Regions from separate parts of the Pseudoalteromonas sp. 5Ae-yellow genome, predicted to be linked through region 4. Evidence: predicted binding sites of a transcription regulator. Region 4 holds the regulator's gene; each other region holds the start of a gene.
The links. Region 4 encodes sigma-54, which starts transcription at its own class of promoters, with help from an activator protein. Its sites were predicted from a motif close to GTTGGCACGNNNNTNGNNT; they were not measured.

Region 1 (4,475 bases), on a different contig from region 4:
ATGTGTCGTTGACTATTACTTGTATGCTGGCTTATTGGGCTGCAGGGATGGAGTGGTTTGATGCGATATGTCATGCATTCTCAACGGTGGCGATAGGTGGTTTTTCTACTTACGACGCCTCCATGGGTCACTTTGACAGCCCTGTAATTAACTTTATTTGTGTGTTCTTTTTAATTATTGCCGCTGTTAACTTCTCCCTGCATTACGCCGCAGTGGCCAGTCGTAATATACAAGTTTATATCAGAGACCCAGAGTTTAAGGTGTTTTTGTGTATTCAATTAGCCCTGGTGGTTATTTGTTTTACTGTACTTTCCTCTAACGAAATATTTGCTAATGGCGATGAAACCCTCGATCAGGCGTTATTTCAAGCTGTTTCAATGAGTACAACAGCAGGCTTTGCTACGGATAACTTTTCAACATGGCCATTGTTTTTACCTATTTTACTTATATTTTCGAGCTTTATTGGTGGCTGTGCAGGCTCTACCGGTGGTGGCATGAAAGTAGTGCGCGTGTTCTTACTTTATTTACAGGGTGTGCGTGAGCTCAATCGTTTAGTGCATCCTCGTGCTATATATTCAATCAAGCTGGGTCGTAAGGCGTTGCCAGATAAAGTAGTAGAAGCTGTGTGGGGTTTTTTCTCTGCTTATGCGCTGGTATTTATTATTATTATGTTAGCGCTTATGGGCACGGGTATGGATAACATAACTGCGTTCTCAGCCACTGCTGCTTGTTTAAATAACTTAGGCCCAGGTTTAGGAGATGTAGCATCGCATTATGGTGCTATAACCGATGGGGCTAAATGGTTACTGACCATTGCAATGGTGTTTGGTCGCCTAGAAATATTTACCTTATTAGTGCTATTTACGCCTACATTTTGGCGTGGTTAAACGAGTCGTTTAAATTTTAATATACAAGTTAGTGGGAAAGGGATATGCCAACTTCAAATCTAGACAAATTACATCAACTAACTACAAGTGGTTTGGTCGATTTAGAAATATTAACCCCAACCGACAGTAAACGTGTAAAAACCGAGTTTGTTGGTTTGCTTGAAAATAAATTTATTATTTTAAATTACCCAAACTCTAGACGTTTACCTGCTAGTAGTGACTATTTACGTGATGGTGTAATGGTTGTTGTTAGAGCATTAATTGAAGGTAGTGGTGGGCAAGTTATAGCGTTTCGCCAACAAATAATGTCGGTTGCGTCTCACCCTGCTAAGCTTATATTTATTAACTATCCTAAGCAGGTGCAGTTATTTGCACTGCGCTCGCAAACGCGTATACCTACCTTATTACCTGCAAAGCTAAAGCTAAGTGACGACAGAATACTTGAAGGCCTCATTAAAGACATTTCGCTAACAGGAGTAATGTTTGATATTAGAGGTGATCAGCAAGATGAAAATATTAAAGATATGCAATGCACAGTAATACTCAATAGCAGCGATAAAAGTTTTGAAGGCGAAATTTGCAGTGCTAAGGAACATGTCGCAGGCGTGCGTTGTGGAATTAAGCTACTAGCAAGCGAGGATGAAATGAAAACCTTTATGAAAGAGCATTTTATAGACCCATCTGCGCTTGAGCCCACCGTTGAATAAATCGTTTTTCGCTTATTTGCAACAAAATGGCGTTTTACGTGAGTATTTATAAAGTATTTTTTGTTTTTATATAATTAAATATATTATTTAAATAAAACAGTGCATTACGTATTATTTTTTGTGTTATTAAATCTACCTCGTTAAAATTTATCTGAATTATTCTATAAATCCCCTTCTTTAATTTCCATACATTTAAAAATGTATCTTTTTATCTAAACATAACTATATGTTTTTAATAGTTTTAATGTATCCACTCTGAAGTGCGTTGCTAAAAGGCAACAGTAATTACTTTAAAAATCCCTTCTTTTTATGAGTTTTACATTTAACTATCTGAAATTTAATAGCTTTTAAATGTTGGCATCTAATTTGTTATACCCTAGGTGTACTGAACGAAATCGTGATTCAAAGTGAAATACTTAATCGCACACATAAATTTGAAGGATACATATTATGAAAAGCATTAATAAAACTTTAGCACTTATCGCTATTGCATCTTCTTCAGCCGCTTTTGCTGCAACAGACTTTGACACACTTGATGTGGATGGCAGTGGCACAATTAGCCAAGCAGAAGCATCAGTAGACTCAAAATTAATGAGCATGTTCTCTGAACTTGATACAGACCAAGACGGCGAACTATCTAAAGAAGAGTTTTCACAAGTATAAGCTTAAAACTCTGGGGCGCTACTAAGAGCCCCACATTACTCAAAAAATTGAAGGATACACGTTATGAAAACATTAAATAAAGCATTAGCACTTGTGGCACTAGCATCTTCTTCAGCCGCGTTTGCAGCAACAGATTTCGATACATTAGATGTGGATGGCAGTGGCACAATTAGCCAAGCAGAAGCATCAGTAGATGCAAAGCTAATGAGTATGTTCTCAGAACTTGATACTGACCAAAATGGTGAGTTATCAAAAGAAGAATTTTCAGAAGCTTAATTTAAAGTATTTATCCTGAGTTGCCAAAGACAACCTAAGTAGGCAAGGGAGCTTACGAAAGAGGATAACAAGGAAGTGAAAAATTACGTTTTAAGTTAAACGAAGCAATTTTTTTGATAGAACATTGAAGGATTAAGTTATGAAAAATTTAAATAAAGCATTAGCACTTATAGCACTAGCGTCTTCTTCTGCTGCATTTGCAGCATCAGGTTTTGACAGCCTTGATATTGATGGTAGCGGCACAATTAGCCCAAGTGAAGCGGCAGTTGATACAGATTTAATGGCCGAGTTTATTGAGCTAGATACCGACGGTAGCGGCGAGCTTTCTAAAGAAGAGTTTGCTAATTACTAATTAACCTATTTAGGTTAAACATTTTTCACAGTCAGGGATCTTTGAAAAGGACTTCCCATATTACTAGGAATATTATTATGAAAACATTCAATACAACACTTGCAGTTATCGTTTTAGCATCTTCATCAGCAGCATATGCAGCAGTGGACTTTGCCTCTTTTGATGCAGATGGCGACGGTGCGATTACAATGGAAGAAGCAAAGGTTAACCCTCAGCTTGTAAAGATTTTTGATGATTTAGATACTGATGGAAATGGTGAAATCTCTAAAGAAGAATTTTCAAAGGTACAGTAATCAATATTCGAAGATACTCCACTAAAGCCGCCTTAGTCAGCGGCTTTTTTGTATTTTAAATTAACTAGTTAGCGTAACTAGTTAAAGGAATATAGCACTTACTTGGAATAGCTTTTCTACAACGGTAATGTGTTTCTTGTCGATTAGAAACATAATGACATGATCGCCCGACATAATAATTGTATCATCGTGGGCTATCAGTACATCGTCGTTACGTACTATTGCGCCAATAGTAGTACCAGCAGGGAGTTTAATGTCGGCAATAGCACGACCAACAACTTTAGATGTGCTTTCATCACCATGAGCAACCGCTTCAATTGCTTCTGCTGCACCTTTGCGTAATGAGTACACATTAACAATATCACCACGGCGTACATGAGTAAGCAATGCCGATATAGTGGCTTGCTGCGGCGATATGGCAATATCTATTTCGCCGCCTTGTACCAAATCAACGTAAGCACCACGCTGGATAAGCACCATGGTTTTTTGTGCGCCCATACGTTTTGCAAGCATGGCTGACATAATGTTTGCTTCATCGTCGTTGGTTACGGCAATAAACACATCTACTTGTTCAATATGCTCTTCTGAGAGCAGTTCTTGATCAGATGCGTCACCACAAAAAACGACCGTGTTATCGAGCATTTCTGAGAGTTGCTCAGCACGTTCTTTACTGCGTTCAATTAGTTTAACGGTGTGGTTTTTTTCAAGTGAGCGGGCAAGGCCTGCCCCAATGTTACCGCCACCAGCTATCATAATTTTTTTGTACGAACGCTCAAGTTTTTGTAGCTCGTTCATTACTGCGCGTATATGTTTTGTAGCGGCAATAAAGAATACTTCGTCATCGGCTTCAATAACGGTGGTACCCAATGGTTTTATTGCTTTACCTTGACGATAAATAGCGGCAACACGGGTTTCTACATTAGGAATATGTTCTTTAAGTGCAGATAACGCATAACCTACAAGTAAACCGCCATAGTAAGCTTTTACGGCTACTAACGAGAGCATGCCATCAGCAAACTGCAATACTTGCAGAGCACCAGGGTAGTCAATTAAACGGCGAATATACTTAGTGACCAGTGCTTCGGGAGCAATGTAATGATCGATTGGTAAATCATCGTTTTGAAAAAGTTTTTCGCGGTATTTTAAGTATTGCTCTGAGCGAATACGAGCAATTTTAGTAGGCGTTTTAAAAATACTGTATGCCACTTGGCATGCAACCATGTTCACTTCATCTGAACTGGTTACCGCTATAATCATATCGGCATCTTCAGCACCTGCGCGGCGTAATACATCAGGA
Region 2 (4,475 bases), on a different contig from region 4:
TGAGACTTTACTAACAAACGCCTATGCTTGCTGCGACCCCATACTGATACATAAAACATGAATGTCCGCTTTAAAGTGTTTATGAATATGCGGGTGCGAGATTTTTAGTGGCTTAACTATGAATATGTTATTATGCGCTCAATTATTTTACTGAATGCTTTTCTCTTACTTCTATGTCAAATTCTGCTTCTTGCTTTACATTATTTTCTCAAAATATTGATGCTCTCGCGCTTCCTGAAAAGTTTACTTTCCCTTTTTATTACGAGCCGCAACCATTAGCTGTAGCAGCCACTAAACAATTACAGCAACAGCTTGAAACGTTAGCGCATTTAAAAGCAGAAAATGCAGGTAAAATGTTTGGGGTTTTAGTGGTGCAAAATGCTAAGCAACAATTAGGCTTTTTAAGTGCTTATTCGGGACAAATTGAAGGTGATAAAGGTAATATTAGCTTTGTGCCGCCTGTTTCTAGCATGCAACTTCAAGACGATAGCTATTTGGCTCAAAGTAAAATAATTAACGATATTAATGCTCAAATTGAGCAATTAGAAAATAGTGAACAACTGCTTGAAGTTAATAGCAAACTTGATGATGCAACACAGAGCTACCAGCAAGCGCTATTAGCTCAACAGGCAGTAATGCAAGCCGGTCGTCAGCAGCGAAAAATACAACGTACCGAAGGCAAATTAGAACTTAGCGAAAGTGATTTTGAGCAGTTAAAAAATAAGCTTGCAGGGCAAAGCATCGTAGAAAAAAAGCAACTGCTGGCACTTAAATCCTATTGGCAAAATATAATCGAGTCACTGCAGCAAACACACATCAATATTTCTAATGAAATTGCTCATTTAAAAAAGCGCCGTAAAACACTTTCTAAAAGCTTACAAAAAAAGCTATTTGCACAGTACCAATTTTTAAATGCAAATGGTGAAACTACAGATTTAAATGCTATTTTTGCAGCATTACCTGAGCACACTCCTCCTTCGGGTGCTGGCGATTGTGCAGCGCCTAAATTATTACAATACGCCTATAAACATGACTTAAAGCCACTTGCTATGGCAGAGTTTTGGTGGGGAGCAGCACCTAAATCAGCAATTAGGCAGCATAAGAATTACTACCCTTCTTGTTACAGTAAATGCCAACCAATACTTGGGCATATGCTAAAGGGTTTAGATGTTGAAGATAACCCGCTACTTATCAACCCAGCTCAGGGTAAAGATTTAAGTATTGTTTATAAAGATGACGACTTACTTGTGGTAAATAAGCCCGCTGAGTTTTTATCAGTGCCTGGCGTTAATATTGATGACTCAGTTTATATGCGCATAAAAACGCAGTTTCCAGAGGCATCAGGGCCACTAATTGTACACAGATTAGATATGTCGACTTCTGGGTTATTGATGATTGCACTTAATAAACGCGTGCACAAAGCACTGCAAAAGCAGTTTATTGAACGCACCATAGATAAACGTTATGTCGCATTAGTTAATGGTAACGTAGCTGAGGATAGCGGAGTAATTGATTTGCCCTTAGTGCTAGACTTTGATGATAAACCGCGCCAAATGGTGTGTTACACACACGGTAAGCAATCACTTACTACCTGGCAGGTTTTAGAGCGTAACAACAATATTACCCGATTACAGTTATACCCTAAAACAGGGCGAACTCATCAATTAAGAGTGCATTGTGCGCACAGCTTAGGTTTAAACATGCCAATTATAGGCGACACACATTACGGGCAAAAAGCCGAACGATTACATTTACATGCAGAATACTTAGCATTTACTCACCCTATTACGCTTAAACGATTAGAGTTTGAAGTAGCCGCAGATTTTTAAGCTAAAGCCCATCTAAGATCATTTGTTTGATGGTCTTTGCTTTTACAAAATGATCTAATTTATGGGTGTGTATCCACCAAGTAGCAGCATCCATAAGTAGCTCTGGATCGTCGTTTTTATTGGCAAAAATGCATAAAAAGAAAGCCCTACATTTTCTCCTTTAACTGCTATTTTTTTATCGCATACGGTAATTATTTTTGCTCTTAGTTCTTCTTTCATATGTACCTTATTAAACAAACTATGCTCTGGATTATAAATCTATCTCAAGATCTTTATGGGCATATTTACTTTTAGCCACCGTTACAAAAAATTAAAAAAGAACGTACTGATAGTATCAAAGAAAGTATCATTTTTTCATCTTTTTTATTTGCGCGCTATTTTATTAACTACCTTAACTCCTCCAACACATCAGTAAAACTAAAGCCTGAAAATATTGCATGAGCGTGCTTGTAAAACTTACAGGCCGCATACTCCCACGAGCAAACGAACAAATATAAACTAATTTAATTCAACAAGTTAAATCATGGCATTTAGCTTGCTTCAATATTTGTAAGCAATTAAAGAGCAAGTAAAGGACTAGTTATGAATATTTTTGAAGCACTACGTCATGACCATGACAAACAACGAGAATTGGTAGATGCGCTTATTCAAACACACGGCGACACAGAGCAGCGCCACACGCTAATGGATGAGCTAAAAACAGAATTAGAAAATCACGCAAAATTTGAAGAACGTTACTTTTATAACCCACTTATGTTTGATGACTTAACTCACGAAAAAGCGCGCCACAGCGTAGCTGAACATCACGAAATTGATGAATTAATTGAACAACTTGAAGATACCGAAATGAGCTCGTCTGCATGGTTAGTTGCAGCTAAAAAGCTACACCATTTGGTACATCATCATTTAAGTGAAGAAGAACACGAAGTGTTTCAATTAGCGGGTAAAGCACTTACCGAAGGGCAAAAAGAGAGCCTTGCTGAGCAATACAACGACGCAATGCATTAGTTGCATAACATGCAAACCGACTTCCACACACTCCCTGTGTACTTATTGGTTATAAGCCTTATGGCTTATAACCAATTTTTTTGCATGTACTTTATTACTTTACAGTAAATTTCACGTCTTGGTCGCGTAATAAGTAAAGTGCAAAACACGCAGCCCACATTGGCCATGCAGTAAAGAATAATAAGTTGTTAAAACCATCTATGTACTGGTTGTACGATGAAAGTGTAGACAAGCCATGCATTACAAAAATGATTCCGTAAGTAAGTCGCTTTTTAATACCCGCCAAAAATGCTAAGACTAAAACTAATTGCAGCGCACCTAACACATACGCCACTATATCTGTTGACCCACTAATGCCATAAAACTTTTCAAAAATACCGGCGCTATGTGCCGGGTTCACAAATTTATCCAGCGTCCACATTATCATTACAATAAAAACACCCACACGCAGAGAGAGTAAAGACCACTGCAAACGGTTTTGTAGATCGGCACTGATTGGATTTGTCATAAAACTTCCTTTAATAAAAATATTAATAAACTATTAAATTACCAAGACCGTATAAATTGGTTTTTATTTCAAAAAAGTATAATTATTTTTAATTACCCTTACCTACTTAGCTTATTAACAGTTAAGGCACGGCTTATTTTAAGTATTTAAACGCTATACATAAAAGCTAATAAATATAATAGATTAACTGCTGGCAAGTAGACTACAATTTAAAAATATGTTTAAAAGCAATTATTTATAATCTGTGTAATATCGCCACTCTATTGCTATTTTTTTACAAATGAAACGGCAATATTTTATTAGTACGCTTTAAACGCAGCTGTTTTGTTATGCCCTAAAAAATAAAAAGAATCGAAACTTTACTGAAAGTTATTTTTACACCTTTCGGTCTTTATCATCATCAACTATTAACAAGAAAGAGAAAGCCCTTGAAATACCAATACTTAGCCCTATCGTTAGCAAGCGTATTAAATACCCCACTGCTGGCGCAAGCTGCCCAAAGCTCAACAGTAACAACCAATAACACCATAGAGCACATTGAAGTAGCTGGCCAAGTTATTAAATCTCAAGGCCTTTCAGTTAAAGATGCCAGTATAGATGGCCCATTTGGCGACAACTTAGCACTAAAAGATATAGCACGTTCGGTAACGCCTATTTCGAGCGAGCTAATAGAGCAGCTTAACATTACCACGTTACAAGATGTGCTTGCAGTAAGCCCTAATACCTATTCAGCAAGTGGTTTTGGCGCGCCAAGTTTACCCACAATACGCGGCCAATTAGGTGAGCTTTTTCAAGATGGTACACGTCGTCAAGCGGGCAACAATGGCTTTGGTGTACCGTTATCGTTCAACGCTATAGAACAGATAGATGTAGTAAAAGGTGCGCCACCGGTATTATTTGGCTCAAGCCAACGCAATGGTGGGTTTGTAAACTTACACTCTAAAAAAGCCGCTACAGACGAAAGTAAAGGTAAAGCAAGCTTATCGGCAGGACGATGGGATCAATATCGAGTACTGGTTGACTACAGCGCCCCCATAGTAAAAGACAAAGTAGGTTTTAGAGTTAGTGCAGAGCATATTGATAACGGCAGTTATTACGACTACTCTGGCACAAAAAGCGACAGCTTATTT
Region 3 (4,475 bases), on a different contig from region 4:
AGATGGCAAATATGATTTCTGCCTCTCGTTCTTACCAAACAAACGTGCAAGTTGCTGATGCAGCAAAGCAAATGCTAAGTAAAACACTGTTGCTAGGGCAGCGGTAACCGAGGGTAGGTTATGAGTAACGATATTAGTACATCTTCATCCTATTTAGACTCTATACGCTGGCAAGAAAAGCAAGTAGCGACCAGCGATGGTGAAAGTGATGCGTTAACGCAAGAAGACTTTTTTTCTTTGTTAACTCAGCAATTATCGTATCAGGATCCCAGTAATCCTGCGGATAATGACCAAATGATTGCTCAAATGACGAGCTTTACGATGGCTCAAGGTATTAGTGATTTGAATTCAAATTTTGATACGTTGGCTACTTCGATGACATCAAACTCAGCCCTGCAAGCTTCAACGCTTGTTGGCAAGCAGGCTTTACTAGAGTCAAATACTGTTGATTTAAATGAATCAGGTGATGCTAAAGGGTCTATCGTTGCTGAAAGTGCAGTTGAAAGCTTAACACTTAGTGTAACTGATGCTTCAGGACAGCTAGTGAGAACAATTGATATGGGTTCTCAGCCTGCGGGCGCTGTTCGCTTCGCCTGGGATGGTAATAATGAAAGCGGTGAGCGTTTACCTGAAGGGGAATACACGTTATCGGCACAAGGTAGTACCAATGGCCAGTTTTCTAGCTTGCCTATTGCAACTTTCAAAAATATTGAAAGTGTAAACATTAACGGCTCAAGCGGCATCATTGTGAACACTAAAGAAGGTGCGGTTAGGTTAACCGACATTGCAGAAATCGCGTAACAAATTTAATATTTCTTGCCTGCCAGCAGGCCACAGATTAACAGGTTAGAGGTGAATTATGAGCTTCAATATTGCATTAACCGGCCTAGCTGCCGCACAAAAAGATTTAGACGTAACTGCAAATAATATTGCAAACGTAAATACAACAGGCTTTAAAGAGTCGCGCGCTGAGTTTGCCGATGTTTACGCTTCATCAGTATTTAGCTCTGGTAAGACTAAAAATGGTGATGGTGTACAAGCGACAATGGTTGCACAACAGTTTCATCAAGGGTCATTACAATTCACTAATAATTCGCTTGATTTAGCGATTACGGGTGAAGGTTACTTCGCGATGACAGATGACTTATCTTCGCAAGACTTAACATACACACGGGCAGGTGCATTTAAGTTAAACCAAGATAATTTCATAGTTGATGCTAAAGGAAATTTCTTGCAAGGCTTCCCTGTTGACGAAGCAACAGGTAATACAACATCAGTAAGCCTAAGCACTTCATCAGCTTTGCAAATTCCTGATTCATCAGGCTCTCCGCGTGCAACAACAAGTGTGTATAGCTCATTCAATTTAGATTCGCGAGTTGAGTCACCAACGCTTCCATTTAATCCAGATGAAAGTGCTACTTATAATTCATCAACATCAACTACAGTTTATGACTCATTAGGTGAACCACATGTTTTACAGTTATTTTTTGTAAAACGTGATGATGCAACAGTGGCTGAGAACGCAAATAAATGGGATGTTTATACTACTCTTGATGGTGACAGTTTTGGAGCTGACGGTGTACTTCAGGACGGAAGCACCTCTTATGCGCCTTTGACTACTTTTGGATTTGACTCAAGCGGCGTACCGTCAACAACAGGTGATCCAGCTGTAGATAATGTAGCGAATACTTTTAATCCTATTTCGATAATTGCAGGTGATGCAGCCTCCGGTACAGCAGGCCTTTCTGATTTATTAACGAATGGTGCAAGCTTTCCTGCAAATATCGAAGTTAATTGGCGTGATGAAACTGGTACAGCAAATAAAGTGCCTACTCAATATGCTAGTAATTTTGAGGTGAAAGCGCTTGAGCAAGATGGAGCAACGGTTGGCCGTTTAGCCGGCATTGATATTGGTACTGATGGTAAAATTGTAGCGTCATACAGTAATGGTGATACATCATTTTTAGGCCAGGTAGCTATGGTGCGTTTCTCAAACTCGCAGGGGTTACAACAAGTTGGCGATACAGCGTGGAAGAAGAGTTTAACATCGGGTGAGCCTATCGCTGGAGAACCTGGTTCAGGTACTTTAGGTAGCATCAATTCATCAGCACTCGAGCAATCAAACACCAATTTAACCACTGAGCTTGTAGACTTAATTACTGCACAGCGTAATTACCAAGCAAACTCACGTGCGCTTGAAGTTAACTCAACAATTCAGCAAAGTATTTTGCAGATTCGATAAGTTAAACCCCATTGAATATATTAGGCTGCATTTTTGCAGCCTTTTTTATAAGTCCTCTTTGTAAGCCCTTCTAAATACCTCTCAATGTTGCGTCAAATTTAATCTGGCACCTATTTTGCATTTATAAGTTCAGAGATTTTTTATGTGAGTCGATACTATGGACAAAATGGTCTACATTGCGGCCTCTGGCGCTAAGCAAAGCCTACAAGGGCTTGCGCTTAAAGCCAATAATTTGGCGAATGCAAATACAACAGGATTTAAAGCCGACTTTGCGCAGGCGCGTTCTATGCAAGCGTTTGGCGAAGGTTTACCTACCCGTGTATTTTCAATGCAAGAGCGTCCGGGTTCTAACATGGTATCGGGTGGCATTGTTCAAACCGGGCGCGACTTAGATATCGCGATGAGTGATAACGCTTGGCTTGCCGTGCAAGATGCCTCAGGCAACGAAGCTTATACCAAAGTAGGTACGCTCAATATTACAGCGCAAGGCATGTTAGTAACCAGCGGTGGTCGTCAAGTAATTGGCGAAGGGGGACCTGTTATTTTACCCGTCCCAGTCGAAAAAATAGGGTTTAGCCAAGATGGCGCTATTCAAGTACGACCACAAGGCGCTCCCGCTAACTTTTTAGAAGAAATAGATACGCTTAGAGTGGTAGAAGCTAATAGCTCACAGCTCGAAAAAGGTAACGATGGTTTATTTAGACCAAAAGCAAATGTAACAGTAGATACCTCTGCCAATGTAAAAGTTTTAAGTGGTTCGCTTGAAATGTCGAATGTGAACCCAGTTCATGAAATGGTCGATATGATAAGCCACCAGCGCCAATTTGAATTACAAGTGAAATTAATGAAAACAGCTGAAGAAATTGACGAGCGTCAAGATCAGTTATTACGCATAGTTTAACTTTAAAGTGAGGACACGATTATGAATCCAGCATTGTGGATCAGTAAAACTGGGCTAGACGCTCAACAAACCGATATATCGGTTATTTCAAATAACTTAGCGAATGCGAGTACCGTAGGTTACAAAAAAAGCCGCGCTATATTTGAAGATTTACTTTATCAAAATATTAATCAACCAGGTGGTCGTTCATCGCAAGATACCGAAATGCCATCGGGCTTAATGTTAGGTGCGGGTGCTAAAGTTGTAGCTAACCAAAAAGAGTTTACGCAAGGCAACATGTTGACCACCGAAAACTCACTAGATTGGATGATTTCTGGTGAAGGTTTTTTTGAAGTACTGCAACCAGATGGCAATATTGCTTACTCGCGCAATGGTCAGTTTACTACTGATGGCGATGGACGAATTGTAACATCGGGCGCTGGTTACGTTATTCAGCCAGAAATGAATGTACCTGATGACGCGCAATCAATTACAGTTTCGCAAGACGGCGAAGTATCTGTACGTGTTGCAGGGCAAGCCGATAACGTGGTCATTGGTCAGCTAACAATTAGTGACTTTATTAATCCATCGGGCCTTGAGCCAATTGGTCAAAACCTTTATACCGAAACTGCTGTAAGTGGTGCGCCGGTACAAGGTAACCCGGGTGTTGAAGGGTTAGGGAGCATTATTCAAGGCTCACTCGAAACTTCAAACGTAAATGTAACTGAAGAGCTAGTAAATCTAATCGAAACTCAGCGTATTTACGAAATGAACTCAAAAGTAATTTCGGCCGTTGACGAAATGATGAGTTACATTAATCAACAGCTTTAATAGAGTAGGGGGAATTATGCGTAATATTATTTTATTTACAGCGGGCACATTATTTTTAAGTGGCTGTATGTCTACGCAAAATAGTGAAGTAGTGCAGGACGACCCTTACTACGCACCTATGTACCCCGAGCCTATTTTAGAGCCGCTGGTAGCCACAGGTTCATTATTTAATACTCATACATCAAACGACTTATATTCTGATAAAAAAGCGCTACGTACTGGCGATATAATTACGGTTAAACTGCAAGAGTCTACTCAAGCAACAAAAGCCGCCAAAACAGAAACAGACAAAGAAACCGAGGCAAGCTTAGACCCTGTTATTGGATTAGGTGGCCTACCTGTCAATATAGGTGGTGACAGCATTCAGTTTGGTATTGGCAGCGATTCGTCGTTTACAGGCGATTCAAAATCGAACCAGTCAAACAGCTTAGTGGGCGATATTTCGGTTAATGTAATGCGCGTATTACCTAATGGTAACTTAGTTATACGCGGCGAAAAATGGCTAACGCTTAATACCGGCGA
Region 4 (4,475 bases):
ATGATGGCCCTGACATGCCCGTTATGGAATTAGTCGGCTTTGCTGTTGCAGTAAATGATGCCCATCCACTTATTAAACGTTTATCACACTATGTAACGCAAATGCCTGGCGGCTTTGGTGCAGTAAGAGAGCTCACCGACTTACTTATGCTTGAAAATGGTAAAGCGTTGACTACACAAGGCACTAGTTCATGAATGCAGCGCGCATAATATTAAGCGTTTTATTCATTAGCTGTATGGTTTGGCTTTGGTACCCTTATTTTACACAACCAAATATTTTGCCTCAGACTGAGCCTGAAGTTATTGCCAAGCCTGATTACATAGCCATTGAACTCAAACAAACAGCCTATGACGAACAAGGTACAATCAGCCACAAAGTAACTGCGGCTAAAATGGAACTATATCAGCAATTAGGTTTCACGTTTTTTGAAAAACCCATTTTTACTTTATATAACGAAAAGCAAACGTGGCAAATAAATGCAGACGAAGCAACATTATACGAAGACAAACAATTAATTTTAGAAGGTAACGTGGTTGCCAAAAACTTAACTGATAACGCCATGATAGACAAAATCAATGCTGATAATATTCAGGTAGATATAAAGCTATTAACAATGCGCTCGGAGCAACCAGTCATCATCACTGGACCCAATTTAAAAATCACCGGCAAAGGCCTTGAAGCCGATTTAAAAACCGAAGTGATAAAACTAATTAACCATACGCGAACCATATACTATGACCAATAAAATATTAAAATCACTTATTATTCCTACACTTATAATAGCGTTTAATAGTAGTGCTGCAGAGCAAAACTCGCTATCTGCTGCAAATCAAATTTCAATAAGCGCCGATAAGCAAGAAGGCCAATTAAAAACTAACGTGGGTATTTTTGAGAAAAACGTTGAGATTATTCACGGTAATCGCCGAATTACAGCAGACCGCCTCGAAGTACATAAGCGCGATGAACTAGGTGATAACCAGCAACTATTAATTGCCACGGGTAGCCCTGCTCGCTTTGAAGAGAAGCAATCAGATGGCACAACTATGAGCGCCAGTGCAGACGAAGTTCGTTACGATGTATCTAAACGTTTTTTAACGCTCGTTGGTAATGCACAAGTATCGCAAGCAGGACAAAAAATTAATGCCAAAAGTATTACCTACGATATAGAACAACAGCTAATCAGTGCCGAAAAAGATGAAAACTCAACTGACCGCGTTCACACAATTTTAGTACCAATCGAAACTAAAAAAAGTAAAAAAGACGATAAAGGTCAGCCATGAGTACATTAAAAGCAGAGCTATTAGCAAAGAGCTATAAAGGTCGTGAAGTTGTCAAAAACGTTGGCCTTGAAGTAAAAGCTGGCAGTATTGTTGGTTTACTTGGTCCTAACGGCGCAGGTAAAACCACCACGTTTTATATGATTGTGGGACTTGTACCTAGCGACAAAGGTAAAATTTCTATCGATGATAACGATATTACTCTTTTACCTATGCATAGTCGTGCTAGATTAGGCATTGGCTACTTACCACAAGAGTCTTCAATTTTTAGAAAACTGACTGTTTATCAAAACTTAATGGCTATTTTAGAAACACGCAAAGAGTTAAATAAACAAGCCCGAGAAGACACTCTCGATAAATTATTAGATGAATTTAGCATACAACACATTCGTGATAGCCAAGGTATGGCGTTATCGGGTGGCGAACGTCGCCGCGTGGAAATAGCACGTGCGCTGGCAGCCGATCCTAAATTTATATTATTGGATGAACCATTTGCAGGTGTTGACCCGATTTCGGTATTAGATATAAAGAAAATAATAGAACATCTCAAAAATCGTGGGATTGGTGTATTAATTACCGATCATAACGTAAGAGAAACCCTTGATGTTTGTGAAAAAGCCTACATTGTTTCTCATGGGGAGCTGATTGCATCAGGTACTCCAGAACACGTATTAAATGATAAAACAGTACGCGATGTTTACTTAGGCGAGCAATTTAGGCTGTAACATTTACGCCATGTCTTTAAGCATCTGCTAGTATTAATTATAACAACATAAAAGGATTGTTAGAGATACATGAGGCAATCACTACAGCTGCGCATGGGCCAGCAACTTACAATGACTCCACAGCTGCAACAAGCTATTCGTTTGTTGCAACTCAGTACATTGGATCTCCAGCAAGAAATACAAGAAGCTCTCGACAGCAACCCGCTATTAGAGGTTGAAGAACCAGACTATTCCGAAGACGCTGCTGGTAAAAACGAGCAAAAAGCAGATACCGATGACATAACTGTTAGCGCATCGGCCGACGATGCTCCAAGCGAATACGAACAAGATAGTGGTGAAGCACTTGCAAAAGACACGCTAAGTGACGACATGGCTATGGATGTTAGCTGGGATGAGTACATGAGTGCTGCTCCTGCAGCATCATCAGGTCCAATGCCTGAAGACGAGTCAATCTACCAAGGCGCCTCAACAGAGACGCTCCACGAGTACTTAATGTGGCAGTTACAATTAACGCCATTTAGTCCTACCGATGAAGCTATTGCTATTGCGATTGTAGAAGCAGTTGATGATTCAGGTATTTTAACACTAAGCTGCGAAGAGATTTTAGAAAGCTTTAATCAAGAAAACGAAGAAGATAACGAAGTTGAACTTGATGAAATTGAAGCTGTATTAAAGCGCATCCAACTGTTTGATCCTGTCGGTATTGCTGCACGTAGTTTACAAGAGTGTTTATGTATTCAGCTTAACCAGTTTGATAAAGAAACACCTTACATTAATGAAACGAAAATGATTTTAACCGAGCATATTGATTTATTAGCAGCTCGTGACTATCGTACATTAATGAAGAAGACTAAACTCAAAGAAGAAGAGCTTAAAGAAGTAATGACATTAATACATACTCTTAGCCCTAAGCCTGCAGATACTATTGTAAGAGAAGAATCTGAGTATGTTATTCCTGATGTGTCAGTTAAAAAAATTAAAGGCCGCTGGGTTGTTGAGTTAAATCCAGATAGCATGCCTAAAATTCGTGTTAATAGCCAATACGCTGCAATGTCTCGCACTGTAAAATCCAGTGGTGACAGCCAGTTTATTCGCTCACATTTACAAGAAGCTAAATGGTTTATTAAAAGCTTAGAAAGTAGAAACGACACACTATTAAAAGTAACTAATTGTATTGTTAAGCAGCAACAAGGCTTTTTTGAACACGGCCCTGAGGCCATGAAACCAATGGTTTTAAATGATGTTGCTGAAATGGTCGAAATGCACGAATCAACAATTTCGCGCGTAACAACTCAAAAATATATGCATACACCTCGTGGCATATTTGAGCTTAAATACTTTTTCTCAAGCCATGTAAGCACCGAAAATGGGGGTGAATGTTCATCTACAGCAATACGTGCGCTCATCAGAAAATTAATCGCAGCAGAAAACTCAGCAAAACCATTGAGTGATAGCAAAATAGCGGATATATTGGCTGAGCAAGGAATTAAAGTAGCGAGACGTACAATCGCAAAATACCGCGAGTCTCTGGCTATTCCACCGTCAAATCAACGTAAAAGTTTGATTTAAGACGCTAAACAAAGAGGGTAATGCTTATGCAACTAAACTTAACTGGTCGTCACGTAGAATTAACCGATTCACTAAGAGACTATATTAATACCAAATTTGCGAAGCTAGAAAGACACTCTGATCATATTAATAATGTTCATGTCATTCTCGATGTAGAAAAATTAAATCAAAAAGCAGAAGCCACAATACATGTAAGTGGTGCTGAGCTATTTGCCTCTACGGAACATCAAGATATGTATGCCGCCATTGACTCGTTGATCGACAAGCTCGATCGACAAGTGATTAAACACAAAGAGAAGCTTGCTCGACACTAATATGATGAAATTAAGCTCACTTATATGCCAGGACTGCAGCAAAGCTGCGGTCCTTTTTAATAGCAAAAAAAGAATTTTAGAGTTCATTAGCGAACTTGCTCACGACAAACTTCCGTATTTACCGCAACAGGATATCCTTACTGCTTTAATGAGCAGAGAGAAACTGGGTAGTACAGGTATTGGGCGTGGCATTGCCATTCCTCATGGTCGAATGAGCGGTGCAGAAGAGCCTTTAGCTTTAGTACTCGTTAGCGAAACTCCAATAAATTTTGATGCAATAGATAATCGTCCTGTTGATATTTTTGTCGCACTCATCGTACCAGATGGCGATAACCAACAGCACTTAAAGACTCTCGCAACCATTGCTGATAAACTAAACAACAAAGATTTTTGTAAACAGTTACGCTGTGCAAAATCAGATGCTGAGCTTTACCAAGTTATTGTCGATCAATCATAGTTTTATAAAGGGTGTTAAATGGAGTTAATTATCATAAGCGGCCGTTCTGGTTCTGGAAAGTCGGTTGCTTTACGCATTGTAGAAGATTTAGGTTATTATTGCGTAGATAATATTCCAGTTAACTTGCTTCCTT

Region 1: H4J63_RS07580 (EF-hand domain-containing protein) is a predicted target of sigma-54. The motif match lies at 1,948-1,966, and genes of this name have one in related genera.
Region 2: H4J63_RS04990 (hemerythrin domain-containing protein) is a predicted target of sigma-54. The motif match lies at 2,352-2,370, and genes of this name have one in related genera.
Region 3: H4J63_RS13705 (flagellar basal body rod protein FlgF) is a predicted target of sigma-54. The motif match lies at 2,345-2,363, and genes of this name have one in related genera.

What each region holds. Positions count from the first base shown of each region.
Region 1 is NZ_JACGWD010000020.1:8,239-12,713, reverse strand. It holds gene H4J63_RS07590 (TrkH family potassium uptake protein) at 1-887, shown strand, start outside; gene H4J63_RS07585 (flagellar brake protein) at 932-1,594, shown strand; gene H4J63_RS07580 (EF-hand domain-containing protein) at 2,045-2,257, shown strand; gene H4J63_RS07575 (EF-hand domain-containing protein) at 2,321-2,533, shown strand; gene H4J63_RS07570 (calmodulin) at 2,673-2,885, shown strand; gene H4J63_RS07565 (EF-hand domain-containing protein) at 2,963-3,178, shown strand; gene trkA (Trk system potassium transporter TrkA) at 3,260-4,475, opposite strand, start outside.
Region 2 is NZ_JACGWD010000011.1:21,728-26,202, forward strand. It holds gene H4J63_RS04980 (RluA family pseudouridine synthase) at 174-1,829, shown strand; partial or broken gene H4J63_RS04985 (DUF6500 family protein) at 1,831-2,048, opposite strand; gene H4J63_RS04990 (hemerythrin domain-containing protein) at 2,412-2,837, shown strand; gene H4J63_RS04995 (hypothetical protein) at 2,932-3,345, opposite strand; gene H4J63_RS05000 (TonB-dependent siderophore receptor) at 3,774-4,475, shown strand, end outside.
Region 3 is NZ_JACGWD010000050.1:14,742-19,216, forward strand. It holds gene flgC (flagellar basal body rod protein FlgC) at 1-107, shown strand, start outside; gene H4J63_RS13695 (flagellar hook assembly protein FlgD) at 121-801, shown strand; gene flgE (flagellar hook protein FlgE) at 860-2,242, shown strand; gene H4J63_RS13705 (flagellar basal body rod protein FlgF) at 2,400-3,143, shown strand; gene flgG (flagellar basal-body rod protein FlgG) at 3,165-3,953, shown strand; gene flgH (flagellar basal body L-ring protein FlgH) at 3,970-4,475, shown strand, end outside.
Region 4 is NZ_JACGWD010000008.1:11,506-15,980, reverse strand. It holds gene kdsC (3-deoxy-manno-octulosonate-8-phosphatase KdsC) at 1-194, shown strand, start outside; gene lptC (LPS export ABC transporter periplasmic protein LptC) at 191-745, shown strand; gene lptA (lipopolysaccharide transport periplasmic protein LptA) at 735-1,280, shown strand; gene lptB (LPS export ABC transporter ATP-binding protein) at 1,277-2,002, shown strand; gene H4J63_RS03780 (RNA polymerase factor sigma-54) at 2,072-3,571, shown strand; gene hpf (ribosome hibernation promoting factor) at 3,598-3,885, shown strand; gene ptsN (PTS IIA-like nitrogen regulatory protein PtsN) at 3,890-4,342, shown strand; gene rapZ (RNase adapter RapZ) at 4,361-4,475, shown strand, end outside.